Regions from separate parts of the Cryobacterium sp. 10C3 genome, predicted to be linked through region 1. Evidence: predicted binding sites of a transcription regulator. Region 1 holds the regulator's gene; the other holds the start of a gene.
What was found. Region 1 encodes LexA, which represses DNA repair genes until DNA is damaged. Its sites were predicted from a motif close to TCGAACANNTGTTCGA; they were not measured.
Positions count from the first base shown of each region.

Region 1 (10,699 bases):
GGCTGGGGTGACTCCATGTCGCGCCAGGCCGGTGGCCAGGTCGGCGGAACCGGTGCCGGAATGGGTTCCCGCGGCCCCGGCGAGACGAAGATCGAACTCGACCGTCGTCGCATCCACACCCGGATGTCCCGGCTGCGCAAGCAGATCCTGGCCATGAAGCCGGCCCGCGAGGCCAAGCGCGCCAACCGCAAGCGCAACGCCGTGCCCTCCGTCGCCATCGTCGGCTACACCAACGCGGGCAAGTCGAGCCTGCTCAACCGGATCACGCGCGCCGGCGTGCTCGTCGAGAACTCCCTCTTCGCCACGCTCGACGCGACCGTCCGGAAGTCGACAACGAGCGACGGCCGGCTGTACACGCTGACCGACACCGTCGGCTTCGTCCGCAACCTGCCGCACCAACTCGTCGAGGCCTTCCGGTCGACCCTTGAAGAGGTCGCCGACGCCGACGTCATCGTGCACGTCGTCGACGCCTCCCACCCCGACCCGGCGAGCCAGCTCGCGACGGTCCGCGAGGTCATCGGTGAGGTCGGCGCCCGGGAGATCCCTGAGCTCGTCGTCTTCAACAAGAGCGACCTCGTCACGGACGACGATCGTCTCGTGCTGCGCGGCCTCTGGCCGAAGGGCATCTTCGTCTCCACCCGCACGGGTGAGGGCGTCGACGAGGTGCTCGCCGCGATCGCCGGACTGCTTCCGCGCCCGTCCATCGAACTCGACCTGCTCATTCCCTACGAGCGTGGCGACCTGATCGCGATGCTGCACGCCCAGGGCACGGTGCTCACGACGGACTACGCCGAAACCGGCACCCGGGTGCGCGCCCTCGTCACGACGGAGATCCAGTCCCAGTTCGCACCGTTCGCCGTCGCACCGGCGGCCGCCGTGCCCGCCGTCGCAAGCTGAACCAGGTAACGAACGGTCACACTCGTGCAATCCGATTAAGGGATTGCTAGAGTTTTCTTCAATCGTTGCCGACGGATTTCTTCCGCCGGCATGGAGCGACAGCCGAGCCCGGCACCCGCCCGCGAACACCCGCCAGGGCTTTCTGGCGGTCCGCGGCCGCCCGGCCATTCAGTGCACACACTGGCTACTGTCGAATGAGGAATGAATGTCCACTCCAACGGACTCCGCCCGCACACGGCGCATCCCCTTTTCGTTCGAGCTGTATCCGCCGAAGACGGATGCCGCAGCATCCGCTCTCGCGACGACGATCGACCATCTCGCAGCGGCGGGCCCCGACTTCCTCTCGGTCACCTACGGGGCCAACGGATCCTCACGCCGCTCCTCGCTCGACGTTCTCAGCCGCATCCTCCGCACGACGAACGTCGAAGCGATGGCCCACCTCACCTGCGTCGGCTCCACCCACGACGAGGCGAACCGGCTGATCCGCGAATTCCTCGACGCCGGAGTGCGCAGCTTCCTCGCCCTCCGCGGCGACCCCCGGCAGGCACGAAGGAGGGCGAGGCGTTCCTCGGCGACTTCGGCAGCGCCGCCGAACTCGTGCAGCTCATCCACCGGGTTCAGGCCGAGAAGTCCCCGTACCGCGAGACGATCATCCCCGGTATCCCCGCCGCACGCGCCGTCAAGCCCGGCCACGAGAAGGTGCGGATCGCCGTTGCGGCGTTCCCGAACGGCCACCCCCGGTCACGTTCCTCGGCGCAGGATATCGACACCCTGCTCGCCAAGCAGGCCGCGGGCGCGAACCTCGGCATCACCCAGCTCTTCTTCCACGCCGACCACTTCCTGAGCTTCGTCCAGCGCGCCAGGGAAGCCGGAGTGCTCTTCCCGATCCTGCCCGGCATCATGCCGGTGACCAGCCCGGCCAGGCTGCGGCGGATCATCGAACTCTCCGGTGAGCAGATGCCGGCAGACCTGTCCATCCGGCTCGAGATCGAACCGACCAAGGAAGGACAGCGTGAGATCGGCATCCAGCACGCCGTCGACCTCGCCAGCCAGGTGATCGCCGGGGGAGCGCCCGGTCTGCACCTCTACGCCTTCAATCAGCACGAGACCGTACTGGAGGTGCTCGACGGCTGCGGCCTGCTCGGCGCGCCGGCTCCGGTCCGGACACCGACGGCACTGCCCACGATCGTGTAACCCGGCCTGGCGCCCCGCCCCGCCCCGGTCGCCAGCGCCGCTCCCGCTCCACCGAACGCCGTACGGGCGCCTCGGATTTCCGTCGCGCCCGAAAGCACCCTGCACGCCGCGGCATCCGCCCCACACACCACCCGCCAGCATCCGCTGCACCGCCCAACCGCAAAGGAAACGTTATGACCAGCACTGCCCCGTTCCCCGCAGGCACGATCCTCGGCTATCCGCGCATCGGCCCGCGCCGAGAACTCAAGAAGGCCGTCGAATCCTTCTGGGCCGGCACATCGAGCGCCGTCGAACTCGAGGCCGCCGCGGCCGGACTCCGTCAGGCCACCCGCGACCGCCTCGCCGCCCTCGGCCTCGGCCGCACCGACTCCGCCATCCCGGAGTCGTTCTCCTACTACGACCAGATGCTCGACGCGCTCTGCACGGTCGGCGCCGTGCCCGCCCGCTTCGCCGGACTCGTCGACGCCGACGGGCACATCGACCTCGCCGGATACTTCACCCTCGCCCGCGGCGAGGGGGACAGCCTCCCGCTCGAGATGACCAAGTGGTTCGACTCGAACTACCACTACCTCGTGCCCGAGATCGGGCCGGAAACGGAGTTCTCCCTCTCGAGCGACCGGATCGTGCGCGAATTCGAGGAGGCACGCGCCGCCGGCTTCCTGACCCGGCCCGTCATCGTCGGCCCGGTCACGTTCCTGCTGCTCAGCAAGCCGAGCGACGAAGCCCCTGCGGGCTTCGAGCCCCTCGACCGGCTCGATGACCTCATTCCGGTGTACGCGACCCTGCTGCAGCGCCTCGCCGACGCCGGTGCCGAGTGGGTGCAGCTCGACGAACCCGGCCTCGTCAGCGAGAGCATCCACGTGCCCCGCGCCGAGACCCTCAGCGCCGTGCAGTGGGCGTACGGGACCCTCGGGCACCTCGCCCAGCGTCCGGCGATCTTCGTCGCTGCCCCCTACGGCAGCCTCGACGACGCCCTGCCCGTGCTCGCCGGCGCACCGATCGAGGCCATCGGCCTTGATCTCGTCCGCGGCACGCTCCCCGAGACCGCCCCAGGGCTGGACGGGAAGACCCTCGTCGCCGGTGTCATCGACGGGCACAACATCTGGCGCGGTGACCTGGCGGATGCCTTCGCTCAGGTCACCGGGGCCGGCGCACTGTCGCCGCGGATCGCCGTCTCGACCTCGACGAGCCTCCAGCACGTCCCGCACACCGTCGCGGACGAGACCGCGCTCGGCGCCGAACTCGTGAGCTGGCTCGCATTCGCCGACGAGAAAGTCGGCCAGGTTGTGACCCTCGCCCGCGGCCTGGCCGACGGACGGGAGGCCATCAGCGCCGAACTGGACGCTGCGACCGGCGCACTCGCCTCCCGCAGCGCCGCCCCCGGCGTCCGCGACGGTGCCGTGAGGGCCCGTGCCGCGGAGCTCACCGACGCCTCGTACAGCCGAGGGGTTTACGCCGACAGGCTCGCCGCCCAGGAGGCCGCACTCGCGCTGCCCTTCCTGCCGACGACGACCATCGGCTCCTTCCCGCAGACCGGGGAGATCCGCCGTGCCCGCGCCCGTTTCCTCACCGGAGTGCTCAGCGACGCCGAATACCGCGACCTGATGCGCGCGGAGATCGCCAGGGTCGTCGCCCTGCAGGAGGAGATCGGCCTCGACGTGCTCGTGCACGGCGAACCCGAGCGCAACGACATGGTGCAGTACTTCGCCGAGAACCTCGACGGCTTCGCGGTCACCGAGAACGGCTGGGTCCAGTCCTACGGCAGCCGCTGCACCCGCCCGTCCATCCTGTGGGGCGATGTCTCCCGCCCGAAGCCGATCACCGTCGACTGGTCGACCTACACGCAGGGGCTGACGGCGAAGCCGGTCAAGGGCATGCTGACCGGCCCGGTCACCATCCTCGCCTGGTCCTTCGTGCGCGACGACGAGCCCCTCGGCGAGACGGCGCGCCAGGTCGCCCTCGCCCTCCGCGACGAGATCGCCGACCTCGAGGCCGCCGGAATCGGCATCATCCAGGTCGACGAGCCGGCCCTGCGCGAACTGCTTCCGCTCAAGAAGGCCGGCCACGCAGACTACCTCGACTGGTCCGTCGGCTCGTTCCGGCTCGCGACCGCCGGGGTGCGGGACGCCACCCAGATCCACACCCACCTCTGCTACTCCGAGTTCGGTGTCGTGCTCGAGGCGATCCGCGCTCTCGACGCCGACGTGACGAGCATCGAGGCGGCCCGCTCCCGGATGGAGGTCGTGACGGACATTCAGGCCAATGGCTTCGACCACGGCATCGGCCCGGGCGTCTACGACATCCACTCACCGCGGGTGCCGGGCGTTGCCGAGCTGACGGAGCTGCTCGACCGTGCCGTCGCCGCCATCCCGGCCGGTCAGGTCTGGGTGAACCCGGATTGCGGGCTCAAGACCCGCGGCTACGCGGAGACGGTCGAGTCTCTCGGAAACATGATCGAGGCGACCCGCATCGTGCGCGCCCGCCTCGCCGCAGGCGTGCCCGCCCTCGCCTGATCCTCCTCGCGGCGAACACCCGCCGCGCGCGACGCGCCGTTTGCGCCGCTTCGCGCCAGGCTTGCCTGGCGCGAAGCGGCGCAGTTGGCGCGCACGGGGGATCTACAGGGAGCTACAGGGAACGCAGGACGGCGACGATCTTGCCGAGGATCTCGGCGTGGTCACCGAGGATCGGCTCGAAGTTGGTGTTCCTCGGCAGCAGCCAGGTGTGGCCGTCACGCTGCCGGAAGACCTTCACCGTCGCCTCGCCATCGAGCATCGCGGCGACGATCTCGCCGTTCTCCGCGGTCTTCTGCTGGCGGACGACGACCCAGTCGCCGTCCATGATCGCGGCGTCGATCATCGATTCGCCGACGACCTTGAGCATGAACAGCTCGCCCTTGCCGACGAGCTGGCGCGGGAGCGGGAAGATCTCGTCGACCTGCTGGTCGGCCATGATCGGAACACCGGCCGCGATCCGCCCGACGAGCGGCACCATTGCCGCGTCGCCCACCGGGGTACCCTGCTGGAAGTTCTCGGCGGCGCCGGCCGCGGTGTCCTCCGGCGACTGCGGCAGCTCGATCAGGACCTCGAGCGCCCGGGGCCGGTTCGGGTCCCTGCGCAGGTAGCCGCTCAGCTGGAGCTGGTTGAGCTGGTGGGTGACGCTCGACAGCGACGACAGGCCCACGGCGTCACCGATCTCCCGCATGCTCGGCGGATAGCCGCGCTGGCCGACAGAGCGCTGGATCACGTCCATGATCGCGCGCTGCTTGTCGCTGAGGCTCTTCCTCCGACGTGTTCCGCCGCGCTCGGGGGAACTGCCGGCGAACGGGGTCACGCTGTCCGGGGTCACGCTGTCCTGGGTCACGATGTCGCTCCTGTCGGTGGCGGTGGACGGTGGCGGGCGGTCGCCCCGGTGGATGCCGTGAGGCGACCGTATCCGAATGTCAGTGGTCGCTGGTTGAGTTCACACCAGTCAATCGAAACTGTAACCAGCCTGGGGCGAAGTGCAGACATTCATTCGAGTGTGTCGTGTACTTCACCCCAATAATAACCGGAGAAAGTCTTGATTGTTCGAACAATCGAATATATATTCGGAACATAGCTTCGTATCCGGCTCTCCCGGCCGAGAGCCGGATACGAATACACAGGAGGCAGACATGAGCACAACAATCGAGCTGGTCCCGGGGGCGCACACCCGGCTGCGCATCACCCGGCGCGGTCGTGCCGTGCTGACCGCGATCGCCGGCGTCCCCCTCGTCGTCGGCGCGCTTGCCCTCGCCCTCAACGGCGGCCTCGCCGCCGCAGACGGCAGCACCTTGAGCGGCAGCGGCATGAGCGCCGACGCGGGTGGAAGTGCGACGACCTTCGACTACGTCACGATCCAGTCGGGCCAGTCGTTGTGGCAGCTTGCCGAGCGCATCGCCCCTTCTGCCGATCCGCGCGAGGTCATCGCCGAGATCGTCAACCTGAACCAGCTGCCCTCCGAGAGCGTGCAGCCGGGCCAGCGCTTGGCTCTCCCTGCCGAATACTGAGCAAGCCGGATACTGAGCAAGCCGGACAGTGAGCAAGCCGGATACTGAACCACCGGAGTACTGAGCAAGCCAAATACTGAACCACGGGCAATATGACCCGCCGGTGCTGAGGCCCATCGGTAACATGGGGGGAGTGACCAGTCTCAACGACCTGCCTCTCCGCGACAATCTTCGCGGGCTCACTCCCTATGGGGCGCCGCAGCTGCACGTGCCGGTCGCGCTCAACGTGAATGAGAACACCCACGGCATCCCCGAGGACGTGGCCGTCGACATCGCCGCAGCACTGGCCGCCGCTATCCGGGGGATCAACCGGTACCCGGACCGGGAATTCACGGAACTGCGCGAGGCGATGGCCCGCTACCTCGGACACGGTCTCACCCGTCAGAACATCTGGGCGGCCAACGGCTCCAACGAGGTTCTCCAGCAGGTGCTGCAGGCCTTCGGCGGGCCGGGACGCACCCTCCTCGGTTTCGCCCCCACCTATTCGATGTACCCGTTGCTCGCCTCGGGAACCGGAACCCGCTGGGTCGCCGGTGACCGCGACGCCGACTTCGAACTCACCCCGGAACGCGCCGTCGACTGGGTCAACCGGGTCAATCCCGACCTCGTCTTCCTGTGCTCCCCGAACAACCCGACCGGCACCCCGCTCTCTCTCGACGTGATCGCCGCCGTCTACGACGCCTGTGACGGCATCGTGGTCGTCGACGAGGCCTACGCCGAATTCGCTCCGGTGGGAACGGCATCCGCTCTCACCCTGCTGCCCGGCAGGGAACGCCTGCTGGTCTCCCGCACGATGAGCAAGGCCTTCGCATTCGCCGGGGCCCGGGTGGGCTACCTCGCCGCCGACCCGGCCGTGACGGATGCGCTGCGGCTCGTGCGCCTGCCGTACCACCTCTCCGCGCTGACCCAGGCCGCGGCCGTCGCCGCTTTCGCGCACACGCCGGAGATGCTGCGCATGGTCGACGACATCCGCGGCCAGCGCGACCGCCTCGTCACCGAGCTGCACCGGCTGGGCTACCGCCCCTTGCGGAGCTGGAGCAATTTCGTGCTGTTCGGCGGGGTCTCCGACCCGCGCGGAACCTTCGAGGCGCTGCTCGCCGAGGGCATCCTCGTGCGCGACGTCGGGATCCCCGGCCACCTGCGGGTCACGGCCGGCACCGAGCGCGAGACGAGCGTATTCCTCGACGCCCTCGAAGCACTGGGCCACGCGTAACCGCCCGGGCCAATAAACTAGCCGCATGAGCTCACAGTCACCGGCCGCACAGTCATCGACCGCACAGGCCCGCATCGCGCACCTGCAGCGGGAGACGAGCGAGTCGAGCATCGACCTGACGATCAACCTCGACGGCACCGGCGTCTCCGACATCCACACCTCGGTGCCGTTCTACGACCACATGCTCACCGCGTTCGCCAAGCACTCGCTGACCGACCTCACCGTGCGCGCGTCGGGGGACATCGAGATCGACGTGCACCACACCGTCGAAGACGTCGCCATCGTGCTCGGACTCGCCATCCGGCAGGCGCTCGGAGACAAGTCCGGCATCTCCCGCTACGGCGACGCGCTCGTGCCCCTCGACGACGCCCTCGCCCAGGCTGTCGTCGACATCTCCGGCCGCCCGTACCTCGTGCACACCGGGGAGCCTGCCGGCTTCGAGTTCCACCTCATCGGCGGACACTTCACCGGCTCGATGGTGCGCCACGTCTTCGAGGCGATCGCATTCAACGCGGCCCTCACCGTGCACGTCACCGTGCTCGGCGGCCGTGACCCGCACCACATCGCCGAGGCCGAATTCAAGGCCTTCGCCCGCGCCTTCCGTCAGGCCAAGGCCTACGACCCGCTCGTCTCCGGCATCCCCTCGACCAAGGGCGCCCTGTGACGAGCGTCGTCGTCTTCGACTACGGCACCGGCAACGTGCACTCGGCCGTCAAAGCCCTCGAACTCGCCGGCGCCGACGTGACCCTGACGAGCGACCGCCGCACCGCCCTCGAGGCTTCCGGCCTCGTCGTGCCCGGCGTCGGAGCGTTCAGCGCCGTGATGAGCGCCCTCACCGCCGTGCGCGGCGACGAGATCGTCGACCGCCGCATCGCCGGGGGACGGCCGGTGCTCGGCATCTGCGTCGGCATGCAGGTCCTGTTCGAGCACGGCGTCGAACGCGGCTCGGACACCGAGGGACTCGGCGAATGGCCCGGCACCGTCGCCCAGTTGCCCGCCAAGATCCTGCCGCACATGGGCTGGAACACCGTCACCCCCGACCCGGACTCGCGCCTCTTCGCCGGCATCGAGGACGAGCGGTTCTACTTCGTGCACTCCTTCGCCGCCCAGGAGTGGACGCTCGAGGTCACGCCGCCGTTCCCGCGGCCCCGGCTCACCTGGGCGGAACACGGCGGACCGTTCCTCGCCGCTGTCGAGAACGGACCGCTCTCCGCGACCCAGTTCCACCCGGAGAAATCGGGCGAGGCCGGCATCCGCCTGCTGAAGAACTGGATCGGTACCCTGCGGGACTGACCGTCCCCTCTCGCTTTTGTTCGGCGGCCCGGCCGCACCCATCCCTGATCTGAGGACTACCGTGACTGAAACCACCCCCGCCTCGTCCTGCTCCCGGCTGTCGACGTCGCAGACGGCAAGGCCGTGCGCCTCACCCAGGGCGAGGCCGGGACCGAGACCAACTACGGCGACCCCGTCGACGCCGCCCTCGACTGGGCGAGGCAGGGCGCCGAGTGGATCCACCTCGTCGATCTCGACGCGGCCTTCGGGCGCGGCACGAACACCGACGTGATCAGCCGGGTCATCCGCGAGGTCTCCGGAGTCAAGATCGAACTGTCCGGCGGGATCCGCGACGACGCCTCCCTGCAGGCGGCGCTCGGCGCGGGCGTCAGCCGGATCAACCTCGGCACGGCGGCCCTGGAGAACCCGGACTGGGCTGCCCGCGTGATCGCCGAACACGGTGACCAGGTCGCCGTCGGCCTGGACGTGCGCGGCACGACCCTTGCCGCCCGCGGTTGGACGAAGGAAGGCGGCGACCTCTGGGAGGTGCTCGCCCGCCTCGAGGAAGCGGGCTGCTCCCGTTACGTCGTGACCGACGTCACCAAGGACGGTACTCTGCAGGGTCCGAACCTCGACCTGCTCCGGCAGGTGCTCGCGCACACCGACCGTCCCGTCGTCGCCTCCGGCGGCATCTCGAGCCTGGCCGACCTCGTCGCCCTGCGCGAGCTGGTCCCGCTCGGACTCGAGGGCGCGATCGTGGGCAAGGCGCTCTACGCCGGCGCCTTCACCCTCGGTGAGGCCCTGGATGTCGCCGGCCGTTAATCTCGGATCGACCGGCCTCCCCGGGGGCCCAGAAGGCCAGGGAGGCCCCGGTCGCGCCGGCGTCCCTGCCGACTCCGCCGGGCAGCCCTGGGCCGGCCGTGCCTTCGAAGCCAACGACCACGCCGACGACGACGGATCGGCCCCGCTCGACCTCCTCGCCGCCCTCGCCCGCTACCGCGACAGGGAGTCCGGGGAGGAGGCCGTCGTCGACGCGATCCGCTCGTCCCGGCTGCTGATCCCGCTCGTGACGGCGCTCGGCGACTCCGGGCACACCGACGCCGGTCTCCTCGTCGACAAGACCCAGGAACTCTCGGTCATCACGGTCGCCGGACCGGACGGTCGGAACGTGCTCCCGGTGTTCACCTCGGCCGAAGCCATGGCAGCGTGGAACAGTGCGGCGCGGCCGGTGCCGGCCGACGGCATCCGGATCGCCCTCGCCGCGGCACAGGAGAACACCGACCTCGTCGTGCTCGACCCGACCGCGCCGACCGAATATGTCGTGCGGAGGCCGGCCCTGTGGGCGATCGCGCAAGGCCAGCCCTGGACGCCGAGCTACGCGAGCCGCGCCGTCGCCGACGCCTTCGCGGCGTCGATCACGAGCGAGCTGAGCGTGCTCGGCGTCGCGCTCTCCGCCGGCGACCCGCTCGGCCGGCTCGCCGGGCCAGAGCTCGTGGTGCGCCTCGAGCTCGTCGACGGCCTGACCCGCGCCGAACTCGACGCGACGCTCGCCCGGCTCGCCGCGCGGTGGTCGGCGAGCGACACGATCGCCACCCAGGTCGATTCCCTGCGCGTGCAGCTCGCCGCGTCACGCTGACCGGGCCGGTCGCTGGGGCCGATTGTCAGGGGTGGGCGGGAAGATGGAGAGATGACCGAGGTCCTGCAGAGATTCTCGCCCGCCACCCGGGCCTGGTTCGGCCAGGCCTTCGCCGCGCCGACCGAGGCCCAGCTCGGCGCCTGGGACGCCATCTCCCGTGGCTCGCACGCGCTCGTCGTGGCCCCGACCGGCTCGGGCAAGACCCTCGCGGCCTTCCTGTGGGCCATCGACCGGCTGGCGACGCCGGCCCCTGAGTCTTCCGCGGCCACGGATGCCGCAGGGACGGTCGCCGCCCCGCTGCCGCGCACCCGGGTGCTCTACATCTCCCCGCTCAAAGCGCTCGGCGTCGACGTGGAACGGAACCTCCGCGCTCCGCTCGTCGGCATCACCCAGGCGGCGGCCCGGCTCGGCTTCCCTCCGGTCACGGTGACCGTCGGCGTGCGCTCGGGGGATACCCCGG
Region 1 covers NZ_JAVIWF010000002.1:1,886,629-1,897,327, reverse strand. The annotation lists gene hflX (GTPase HflX) at 1-897, shown strand, start outside; partial or broken gene RGU41_RS09860 (methylenetetrahydrofolate reductase) at 1,103-1,393, shown strand; gene RGU41_RS09855 (methylenetetrahydrofolate reductase) at 1,495-2,091, shown strand; gene metE (5-methyltetrahydropteroyltriglutamate--homocysteine S-methyltransferase) at 2,265-4,604, shown strand; gene lexA (transcriptional repressor LexA) at 4,717-5,340, opposite strand; gene RGU41_RS09840 (LysM peptidoglycan-binding domain-containing protein) at 5,744-6,118, shown strand; gene RGU41_RS09835 (histidinol-phosphate transaminase) at 6,252-7,331, shown strand; gene hisB (imidazoleglycerol-phosphate dehydratase HisB) at 7,357-7,995, shown strand; gene hisH (imidazole glycerol phosphate synthase subunit HisH) at 7,992-8,624, shown strand; gene priA (bifunctional 1-(5-phosphoribosyl)-5-((5-phosphoribosylamino)methylideneamino)imidazole-4-carboxamide isomerase/phosphoribosylanthranilate isomerase PriA) at 8,748-9,425, shown strand; gene RGU41_RS09815 (SseB family protein) at 9,409-10,239, shown strand; partial or broken gene RGU41_RS09810 (DEAD/DEAH box helicase) at 10,291-10,699, shown strand, end outside.

Region 2 (10,699 bases), 2.0 Mb from region 1:
AAACTGTTCGACAGGTTCTACCGTGCGGACTCGGTACGGAATTCGAGCGTGCACGGCACCGGGCTCGGGCTGAGCATCAGCAGGGACATCATGCGCAAGCACGGGGGCGACCTGCGCCTCGAATCCACCAAGGGCAAAGGCTCGGTGGCGGTCTTCACGCTACCCCTGACGTCCGTCGCCAGCCGATAGACTGCCCTCAGAAGGGGGCCCAGCACTTGGACTCGACCACGCTCTTTATCGTCAGCGCGCTCATCGTCGTGCTCTGCGGGGTGTCGTTCATCCTGAACACGGCCCTCAACCGCAATGACGCGGCGGGCAAGCTCTGGAGCCTCGCCTTCATCGCAGGGATCGCCGTGGCCTTCGGCTACGGTGTGGCGATCATCGGGGCATCGAACTGGTGGGGTCTCGTGGTCGGCAACGTCGGCCTCGTCGTGCTGTCCGGGGCGTTCTGGAGCGGTTCCCGCCTCTACAACTCGCGGGAGTCCCTGCTGTGGACCGTCGGAGCGGCCGGAGCGGTCGTCGCGATCTGGACGCTCGTCACGGCGCCGGGCGGCGACGGCTGGGGCGCCTCAGGGGTGACCTGGGCGGCCATGGCCGCCTTCGGCGCCCTGGCCGGTTCTGAGGCGCTGCGGGGCAGGCTCGGCAGGAACATCAACGGCAGGATTCTGGGTCTGAGCCTCTGGATCCTGACGGTCTACACATCGGCGCGGGTGGTCGCCCTGATCGTGCTCGGCCACGACCACCCGGACTTCTCCCGGTTCTTCGGAACAGGATCTGCGTCGATCGTCAACATGTCCCTGATCGTGGTCGGTTCCATCGCCATTTCGATCCTCCGCGCCGAGAAGCTCGGCAACAACGCCGTCGGGGACTTCACCGATGGCATCCACTCTGCGGCGGGAGTGATGACGTCGGGTGCCTTCGTGCAGGCGGCGACCGACCACATCGAGAGGGCGGACCGCTGGCAGCTCGGACTCGCCGTGATCGGTGCCGACATCGACAACCTCCCGGAGATCAACACCGCCTTCGGGCGCGCCGCAGGTGACGCGGCCATCGCCCGGTTCGCCCAGACTCTGCGGTACAGCGCGCCCGTGATGGCCCTGATCGGGCACCCCGCCGCCGGCAGCTTCCTCATTCTCGTCAGTGTTTCGTCCGCCACGGAGGCCCGGAGCATCACCGAACGCATCCAGACCGCGCTCGTCGACGAACCGGTCACGGACTCCTATCGCATCCGCCTGACCGCGAGTTTCGCCATCGCGGACACCTTCGACCACGGCTACGAGCTCGGCGTACTCACGTCGGCCGTCACCGAGGCCATCCGCACGCTCAAGCGCGGCGGTGGCAACGACATCACGGTCGTCTCCGAAGCGGCCTGAGACCCGACGGACCGAGTCGCGGAAGCCGGCCGACCGGCGGCTATCCGGCGGGGGTGAGCGCGACGGTGATCTCGTCGCTCGCCGTCGACTTGGCGAATGCCGCCGAGGTCGGCGTCGACTGCACGAGGACCTCGTAGGTGAATGCGAGCGTGATGCTCGTCGCAGCGGGGTCGACCGCGGGCAGGATGAACGTCTGGCTGTAGCTGTACGGCGTCTTGATCAGGTAGCCGGGCGCGATCGAGGCCTGGTCGACCGAGGCGGGCGGGGCGGTCAGGGGGCCGCTGGGGCCCTTCACGGACGCGGCGACGCTCACCCGGGAGAGGTAGACGGCCTGGCCGTCGTCCGTTCCGAGGGTTCCGATCAGAGAGAAGCTGATCGGCTTGTTCGCGGCGGGTGTCCATTCGCCGATGTTGAGCGTCGACCAGTAGTTCACGGCGAGGGTGACATCGCCGGCCTTGAGGTTGCGGGTCGTCGAACCGGTCGCGAGGTCATTGATCACCGGAATGATCGGGGCCACCGAGAAGGTGGCCGTCGGCGTGCTCGAGGCGAGACCCGTCGACCAGGGTGCCTGGCCGCATCCGCTCAGAGACGCTGTGAGCAGAAGACCCAGACCGAGCGCGGCAAGCACTCGTGAGAGGGAACGAGCAGGCATGAGGACTCCCGTGGATCGTGGTTCAAGCCCGAACAGGGGGCTGCGCTTGAGCTTATCTTGCGGAGACCTTGACCGGGGGTGTGGCAAAAGTTGCGGTTCGGATGGGAGAGTAAGACCTGTGAACGAGAACCCCCAGAATTCCCCGTATGTCAAGGCGCAGCCCCCGGTTGACCCTTCCCTCGCGGCCTACGCGAACGATTTCACGGAAATCGTCGACGCTCTGCCCGTGTTCCGCCCGACCATCGGGTGCATCGTTCCTGCGTACAACGAAGCGGACTCCATCGCTTCAGTCCTGGATTCCCTGCTCGCCCAGACCCGTCTTCCCGACGTGATCCACGTCGTCGTGAACAACACGACGGACGACACGGTCGAGATCGCCAGCCACTACGCCGGCCCGCACATGCGGATGACCGACGGTGTCGAGCAGTTCACCGAGATCTTCGTCCACGACATCGGGGAGAACCCGGACAAGAAGGTCGGTGCGCTCAACTACGGCTTCTCGCTCATCGAGGGCTGCGACTACCTCCTCGGCGTCGACGGCGACACCACCGCAGACCCCCGCGCGGTCTGGCACCTCGAGGCCGAGATCTCCTCCGACACCCGCGTCGGCGGCATCTCCGCCATTTACAGCATCGACGACAGCCAGATCGACGGCACGATGGGTAAGTTCCTCATCGCCGGCCAGCGCACCCAGTTCGCCGCCTTCAACATGCAGAACATGCTCCGCGGCCGCAACATGGCCGTCCTCGGCGGGCAGTTCTCGATCTTCTCGATCCGGACCCTCCAGGAAGTCATGATCGACAGCAAGCAGTCCACTCCGTGGGTGAAGGACAGTGAGGTCGAGGACTCCCTCCTCTCCCTGCAGATCAAGAGCGCCGGCTACCTGACCAAGATCAGCGCCCAGGCCCGCGCCAACGTCGGCGGCATGACGACCCTGCGCGGCCTCGACGCCCAGCAGGTCAAATGGAACTTCGGCGCCATCGAGCTGATGTGGCCCGGCCAGCGCGGCGACACGAAGGGGCAGCCCTTCCACCCCAACCTCCGGCTCCGCTGGATCGAGAACTTCTCGATGGCCGTCAACATCGTCACCCGTGGTCTGTTCATCATCTTGCTCGCCGCATCCCTGTCGATCGGCGCCTTCGTGTTCAGCCCGGTCTGGCTGATCCCGCCGCTCGTCGCACTGCTGCTCAACTTCCGCACGGCCTGGTCGATGAAGAACCGCAACGGGCGGGACTTCTTCTTCGCGCTGGCCTGGTTCCCCGCGGAGATCTACATGTGGGTGCGAATCGGACACTTCCTCAGGGCCTGGACGAAGTTCGCGAGCAACAAGCAGGTCGACAACTGGGCGGAGCAGGCCAAGGCAGAGCGCGGCTCCGGAAACGCCTTCCTTTTCCCGCTCATCTTCGCGACGGCCTTCTTCGCCGCGCTCGTGTTCATCTGGCTGCAGCTGCCCGTGGTGGCGCAGTCGACGGTCCTCTGGATCGGCTGGCCGATCCTCGGCGTCACCACCATCATCCAGACCCTCACCATGTTCGGCACACTCGTCAAGCGTCACCGGGGCTACCGGGTGTGATCGCCCTACTCGAAGACGGGGCGCTCGAGACGCTGCTCAACCAGGTGGGCGGCGATACCTCGCTGCGTCACCGATTCCTGCGCGACTTCGTCGCCCTCTGGCCCAGCCGGGCCGAACGGCTTGCGGAGTCCCTCGCCCGGCCTGACCTGGAAGAGGCGCACGTCGTCCTCCTCAGCATCCGTTCGACGAGCACGATGGTGGGAGCCGTCGTGCTCGAAGCGACCGCTGCCCTCGTGCACAGTGCGCTCTCGCGCAATGATCTGCCGGGCTGCCTGCAACACATGCGGCGGCTTGTCGAGGTGGGCGAAGCCACCTGCGCCGAGCTCGCCGTGCTGACGACCAGGGCAGAAGACGCCGAGCGCGCCCAGAAGGCCTGGCAGGCTCAACAAGGGCAACAGCAGGCTCAGTATGAGCAGCAGTCCCACTTCGGCGACCGTGCAGTTCAGCCGCGGCGCTGGGAATTCCCCTCCACGCACGCTCACTGAAACAGGGACGAGCCTCAGGCCCGCCCCTGCGGCATTCCGGCGGAGTGCCGGGCCTCAGTCGTCTTCGGAAGCCGCCAGCCGGTAACCTACGCCGCGCACGGTCTCGAGCCAGCGCGGGGTGGTGAGGCTGTCGCCGAGCTTGCGGCGCAGGTTGCCCATGTGCGCTTCGACGGCACGCTTGTCGGCCTCGTTCACGTAGTACGCGGTCACGTAGCTTTCGCCGCGCAGGAGGAGCGCGAGGTCCGCCTTGCTGCGCACGCGGCGCTTGGAGTCGAGCAACGCGGCGAGCAGGTCGAATTCGGTGCGGGTGAGGTCGAGCTCCGCCGTGCCGAGTACCGCGAGACGCATTTCCGGGCTCAGGCGCAGGCCGTTGTGCTCCATCCAGTCCGCGGCGTCCGGAACGGCGGGCTGCGGCGCGATGAGTGCGAGCGCGTTCGAGGGGGCGGATGCCTGCAGCTGGGCCACCGGGGGAGCCTCGGGCGTCGGGGCGGGCGCCCAGCCCTGCGGGGGCGCCGGCGCATACTCGACCGGGGCGGGGACCCAGCCAGACGGCCCGGGGACGTATCCGGGCGGTGGGGCCTGCTGATACTGCACGGGCGGCGCGGCCTGCTGCGGTGGCGCCTGCTGGTACTGCGCGGGCGGCGCCTGCTGATACTGCGGTGCCCGCGGCCGCTGCGGGGCCTGCTGGTAGGTCGTCGGCTGCGCAACGGGCGGCTGCTGGTAGTGCGGAGCCGCTGCGGCCGGCGGGTACTCGACCGGAGGGCCCTGCGCGTATTCCGGCGCGGATGCGGCCTGCGCGTAGTCGGTGGTGGCGTGCTCTGAGGTCGCATACTCGGCCGGCGCTGCCGGGAAGCCGGAGTCGTCGGAAGCGTCCGCAGACGGGGCATCCGCATAGGTCGAAGACGGTGAGACGAGGGCCTGACGGGGACGACGCATCATGGCGTCGATCCTGGCGCGCAATTCGCGCGGGCGGAACGGCTTGGTCATATAGTCGTCTGCGCCGGCCTCCAGGCCCTGCAGGGTGTCGATTTCCTCGTCGCGCGCGGTGAGCATCACGATGTAGGTCGAGCTGAAGGCGCGAATGCGCTTCGCGGTCTCGAGGCCGTCCATACCCGGCATGCTCACGTCGAGGGTCGTGACGATCGGGTCGTACGCCCGCACCGCGCGCACGCCGTCGACACCGTTGCTCGTCGCGATTGCGTCGAAACCGGCCTGGGTCAGCACGGCCTCGAGGAGATGACGGATATCGTCGTCGTCCTCGATGATGACAGCAACGCGCCGCTCACTCTCCGTTGTTTCCATGATCTATCTCCTAGCTGCTTCGGCCTGCGACCGAAAACGAACAATGAACGGTGTGCTGTCGAGGGAGTGCCGGCGGCACCGGGGCTTACCATCCGGCGGCCTTGGTGAGCGCGAGTGCCTGGGCGTTCCACCAGTCCCCTGCCGTGGGGCCGCCGTTGCAGGTTCCGTCGCTCTCGCCCGGCTGCTTGATCCAGAGGTTCGCATCCTGGGCGCCCTGGTTCGAGACGACGGAGGGCAGGACGCCGAGGGCGCGGCCGGGGGGATTGCACCACTCGCCGTTCGAGCCCGCACCGTTGCGGGAGGTGTCGATCACGTAGTGGGCGCCGTCGGTGAGGTCGGAGACCTGCTGTGCATACGCGTGCTCGGCCGCGGAGTCCATGTAGTTGGACACGTTCGTCGCGAAACCGCGCACGGAGGCAATGCCCGAGCGGTTGAGCAGCCCGGCCATCGCGGACGGGGCGATCCATTCGGAATGGCCGGCGTCGAGGTAGACCGTTGCGCGCGTGGGTGCGAGGAGGTCGACCGCGGTGTGCACCTCGTGAACCCGCTCCTCGACGTTGTTGCACTGGGTGGCGAGGGAGAGGGCATCGGGCTCGAGGATCACGACGGCCTCGCGCAACGTCAGGCTCGTCGCGATCGCCTGCACCCAGCCGGGGTATTCGAGCACCGAGAGTCCGCCGGCCGAGAAGTTGCCGCAGTCCCGGTTGGGGATTCCGTAGAGAACGAAGACGGCCGTCTTCCCGTTTTTCATCGCGGCATCTGTGATGGTCGCGACCTCTTCGCCGACCGTGTCGAGCGGATACTTCTCCGGCGTCAGCCAGATCGCCGCGGGCTGGGCGGCGAGCCGGCCCAGCGCCGTCGCCTCGGCCGAGGTCGCCCCGGACCTTTCGGCTGCATCCGCTGCGGCCTGCGCCGCCGAGGAGGACGGATTAACGTAGAACGAGGTGGTCGCCAGCGGGTTCACGGTCTGACCTCCGGGTACCTGCAGGGCGAAAGCGCTGACGAAAGTGCCGAGGGCAAGCACGGGCACCGCCAGGGCGATGATGCCGAGGACGAGACCTGTACGCGAGCCGGACGAATGCACGAACCCACCCTATCGGGGGGTTATACAGATATGTTACGCAGGAGTATCGTCTGACGGATCTTTGTTCCGTTTTGGTGTCCCATTTCGCCCCCAGTCCGGGGTGATCGGCGGTATCGGGCGCGGTCAGGCGCCCGTGCGCGCGGCGTTACACTCGAACGTGTGAATCCAATGGCGCAGGTTGATGTCGTACTTATTGGTGGCGGCGTCATGAGCGCCACTCTCGGCACCTTGATCAAACAGGTGCAGCCCGACTGGAGTATCGAGGTCTACGAGCGCCTCGGCGAGGTCGCCCAGGAGAGCTCGAACCCCTGGAACAACGCGGGGACCGGTCACGCTGCCCTGTGCGAGCTCAACTACATGCCCCAGGCGAGCGACGGAAGCGTCACCGCCGACAAAGCCGTGAGCATCAATGAGCAGTTCCAGATCAGCCGCCAGCTCTGGTCGTCCCTGGTTATCGACGGCGTTCTGCCCGAACCGACGAAGTTCATCAACTCGACGCCGCACATGACGTTCGTGCACGGCAAGTCCAACGTCGAGTACCTGCGCAAACGGTTCGCGGCGCTCAAGGACCAGCCGCTCTTCCACGGGATGGAATACAGCGAAGACCCGGCCGTCATCGGCACCTGGACCCCGCTGCTCACGAAGAACCGCCCGAAGAACCAGCGCATCGCCGCGACCCGGATCGCCTCGGGCACCGATGTCGACTTCGGCGCACTCACCCGCTACCTCTTCGACGACCTCGCAGCCAAGGGTGTCGGCGTCCACGTCAACCAGCAGGTCACCGGCCTGAAGAAGCTGACGGACGGCACCTGGCGGCTGAACCTCCGGCGCCTCGTCGGCGGGCACCCCAGCACGGTGAAGGCCCGCTTCGTGTTCGTGGGTGCCGGCGGCGGCGCGCTCGCCCTGCTGCAGCAAAGCGGCATCCCCGAGGCACGCGGCTTCGGCGGGTTCCCGATCAGCGGCCAGTTCCTGCGCACGACCAATCCCGCGGTCGTTGCCCAGCACCAGGCCAAGGTTTACGGCAAGGCCGCCGTCGGCGCCCCGCCGATGTCGGTCCCGCACCTCGACACCCGCCACGTCGAGGGGGAGGCCTCGCTACTGTTCGGGCCCTTCGCGGGGTTCACCCCCAAGTTCCTCAAGTCGAGCACCTGGTTCGACCTCCCCTTCTCTGTCCGTGGGCACAACATCGGCCCGATGCTCGCCGTCGCCCGGCACAACGTCGGCCTGATGAAGTACCTCTTCGGCGAGGTCTTCGCGTCCCGCACCGTCAAGCTCAAGGCCCTGCAGGAGTTCATGCCGACGGCGAAGATGGCCGACTGGGAGCTCATCACCGCGGGCCAGCGTGTCCAGGTGATGAAGAAGGACCCGAAGGAGGGCGGAGTGCTGCAATTCGGAACCGAGGTCATCACCTCGGCCGACGGCAGCATCGCCGGCCTGCTCGGGGCATCCCCCGGGGCATCGACCGCGGCTCCGATCATGGTCGACCTGCTCAAGCGCTGCTTCCCCGAGCAGTACCCGGCCTGGGAACCGCGACTCCGCGAACTGATCCCGAGCCTCGGCACGACCCTGTCGGACGACCCCGCCCGCGCCGCAGCCTCCCTCGCCGCGACCGCCGCGACCCTGCACCTCACCAACCCCTGACCGATCCCCAACCCCTGACCGATCCGACGGAGTCGGGCACGATCTCCGTCGAATCGGTGAGGGCGGATGCCGCGTCACCCTTGCGCAAGTATCGAACGTGTGTTCGAATGTATGCATGCGGTGGAGCGGGCAGGAACTCACGACGGAACAAGCGGGCGCGCTTCCCGGCCTTGCCCGGCTGAACAACCTGGTGCGGAGCGTGCGCACCCCCGAGTTCGCGGGGATCACCTTCCACGAGATCCTGGCCAAGTCCGCGCTCAACCGGGTGCCCGGCCAGAGTGCCATGCCGTTCGGCTGGACGATCAACCCCTACCGAGGCTGCTCCCATGCGTGCACATACTGCCTGAGCCCGGAAACGCTCATCCTGATGGCCGACGGACGGCAGAAGCCACTCTGGGAGGTCAGGGTTGGCGATGCGATCATGGGCACGGAGACCGTCGGCGCCTACCGGCGGTATGTGCAGACCACAGTGCTCGCTTCCTGGGACACCCGGAAGCGCGGCTACCGCGTCATCCTCGCTGACGGCACCGAGCTCGTGGCCAGCGGAGACCACCGCTTCCTCACCGAGCGAGGGTGGAAGTTCGTCACCCGCGCCATGCGCGGGGACGGTCAACGTCCCTACCTGACCGAGAACAACAAACTCATGGGTTTCGGGCTCGTAGGGCCCGCCATTGACCGGAAGCTGTCCATCGCCGGTGCAGCCGTGAAGTCCGCGGCTTTGCTTCAGGTCGTGTCCGTCGAGGATCTGGGGACCACGATGGACATGATCGACATCACGACCGGGACCGGCGACTTCATTGCGAACGGGGTCATCAGCCACAACTGTTTTGCCCGCAACACGCACACGTACCTCGACCTCGACGCCGGCAAGGACTTCGACAACGAGATCATCGTGAAGGTCAACGTCGCGGAGGTTCTCCGCAAGGAGCTCGCCAGGCCCGCCTGGGAGCGCAACGCCGTCGCGCTCGGCACCAACACCGATCCCTACCAGCGTGCAGAGGGTCGCTACCGGCTGATGCCGGGCGTCATCGCGGCGCTCGCCGACTCCGGCACCCCGCTCTCGATCCTGACCAAAGGCACCCTGATCCGGCGCGACCTCGATCTGCTCGTGGAGGCGAGCACGCTCGTGCCGGTCGACCTCGCCCTCTCGATCGCGATCTACGACGACGAGCTGCAGTCAGCGGTCGAGCCGGGCACCCCATCCACGGCGGCGCGCCTCGCCACGGTGACCGCCATCCGGGAGCGCGGCCTGCGCTGCTCCGTGTTCATGATGCCGATCCTGCCGTTCCTCACGGACACCCGGGCGCACCTCGACGACGCCCTCCGCCAGGCGAAGGCTGCCGGGGCCTCCGACGTGATGTACACCGCGCTGCACCTGCGGCCGGGGGTGCGCGACTGGTTCATGCAGTGGCTCGCGAGGGACCACCCCGACCTCGTGCCCCGCTACCACGAGCTCTACGGTCGTAACGCCTACGCACCCAAGGGCTACCGGCAATGGCTCGCGCTCCGGATCAAGCCGCTGATCCGGGCGCACGGGCTCGAGCACGGGCTCGAGGATCCCGTCACCGGCGGCGTCCGCTCCCGCGCGCTCGCCCGCCCCGCGCCCGCCGTCCCTGCGTTCCCTGGCGAGCCCGTGCCCGGCCCGGGGTTACTCATTGCGGGTGAGCTCCCACCTGAGCTGCACCCGACCCTGTTCTGAACTGCGGCTCCGCACAGCGGATGCCTCGCTGCGCCCCCGCCCCGGCTGAGGTGTCGCAGATCGACGTTCAACGCCCACGCGAACCTCGATTCGCGACCCTTCACGCCAGAAGGACTCCACCGGATGCGATAATCGACGGAGAACGGAGCGGCAATGACCCTAGGCCTCCCCGACCATCTGGTCGGTACCTCGGTCGGGCGTGCCCTGGCCCAGGCCACGCACTGGTTCGGCCTCACCTGCCTGGTCGGTGCCCTCGTCTCGATCGCCGTTCTCGGCATCAGCCACCCGAGCGCGCAGATCGGCGTGAGCCTGATCGGGATCCTCTCGATGGCGATCCTCCTCTTCCTCCTGTCCCGCCACCGCACCGTGCTGCTCTCGGTCGCCTACCTTCTCGTCGGCTCCGTCGTCACCTACGTCGTCAGCGTCACCCTGCTCGGGCTGCCCGAGCTCTTCCACAGCTCGGACGTCTTTCTCGTGTCCATGCCGAAGATGGCGCTGCTGATGGTCGGCGGCGTCGGAACGGGCGCCCTCGTGGGCGTGCTCTGGGGCACCGCCGGCTTCATCCTCGCCGAAACCGTGACCGTCCTCGCCGCCCTCGAAACCGGGGTGCCCTATCACCCCGATGCGTTCACGGTGTCGACGTACCTCTTCCTCGTCGGGGTGATGCTCGTGAGCGGCCTCGGCCGGCGCAGGCACCGTCCCGTCCAGCTCGCCATGCACCGGGCGCTGCAGGAGGACCAGTCCCGGCTGCTGCGGCACGAACTCGACGTGCGCGCGGTCGCCCTCAGCCAGGACACCACGCTCAACCAGCTTGTCGCGCTCGTGCACGCCCACCCCGGGCCACTCGGCCCGCACCTGGCCGCAGGCATCCGTGAGACCGTGGACACCCT
Region 2 covers NZ_JAVIWF010000002.1:3,836,805-3,847,503, forward strand. The annotation lists gene RGU41_RS19225 (sensor histidine kinase) at 1-189, shown strand, start outside; gene RGU41_RS19230 (diguanylate cyclase) at 216-1,373, shown strand; gene RGU41_RS19235 (hypothetical protein) at 1,414-2,025, opposite strand; gene RGU41_RS19240 (glycosyltransferase family 2 protein) at 2,144-3,598, shown strand; gene RGU41_RS19245 (hypothetical protein) at 3,595-4,083, shown strand; gene RGU41_RS19250 (winged helix-turn-helix transcriptional regulator) at 4,138-5,385, opposite strand; gene RGU41_RS19255 (glycoside hydrolase family 6 protein) at 5,471-6,469, opposite strand; gene RGU41_RS19260 (malate:quinone oxidoreductase) at 6,638-8,110, shown strand; gene RGU41_RS19265 (Rv2578c family radical SAM protein) at 8,226-9,809, shown strand; gene RGU41_RS19270 (sensor histidine kinase) at 9,963-10,699, shown strand, end outside.
Region 2: a site for LexA is predicted at 8,202-8,217, ahead of RGU41_RS19265 (Rv2578c family radical SAM protein). Genes of this name have one in related genera too.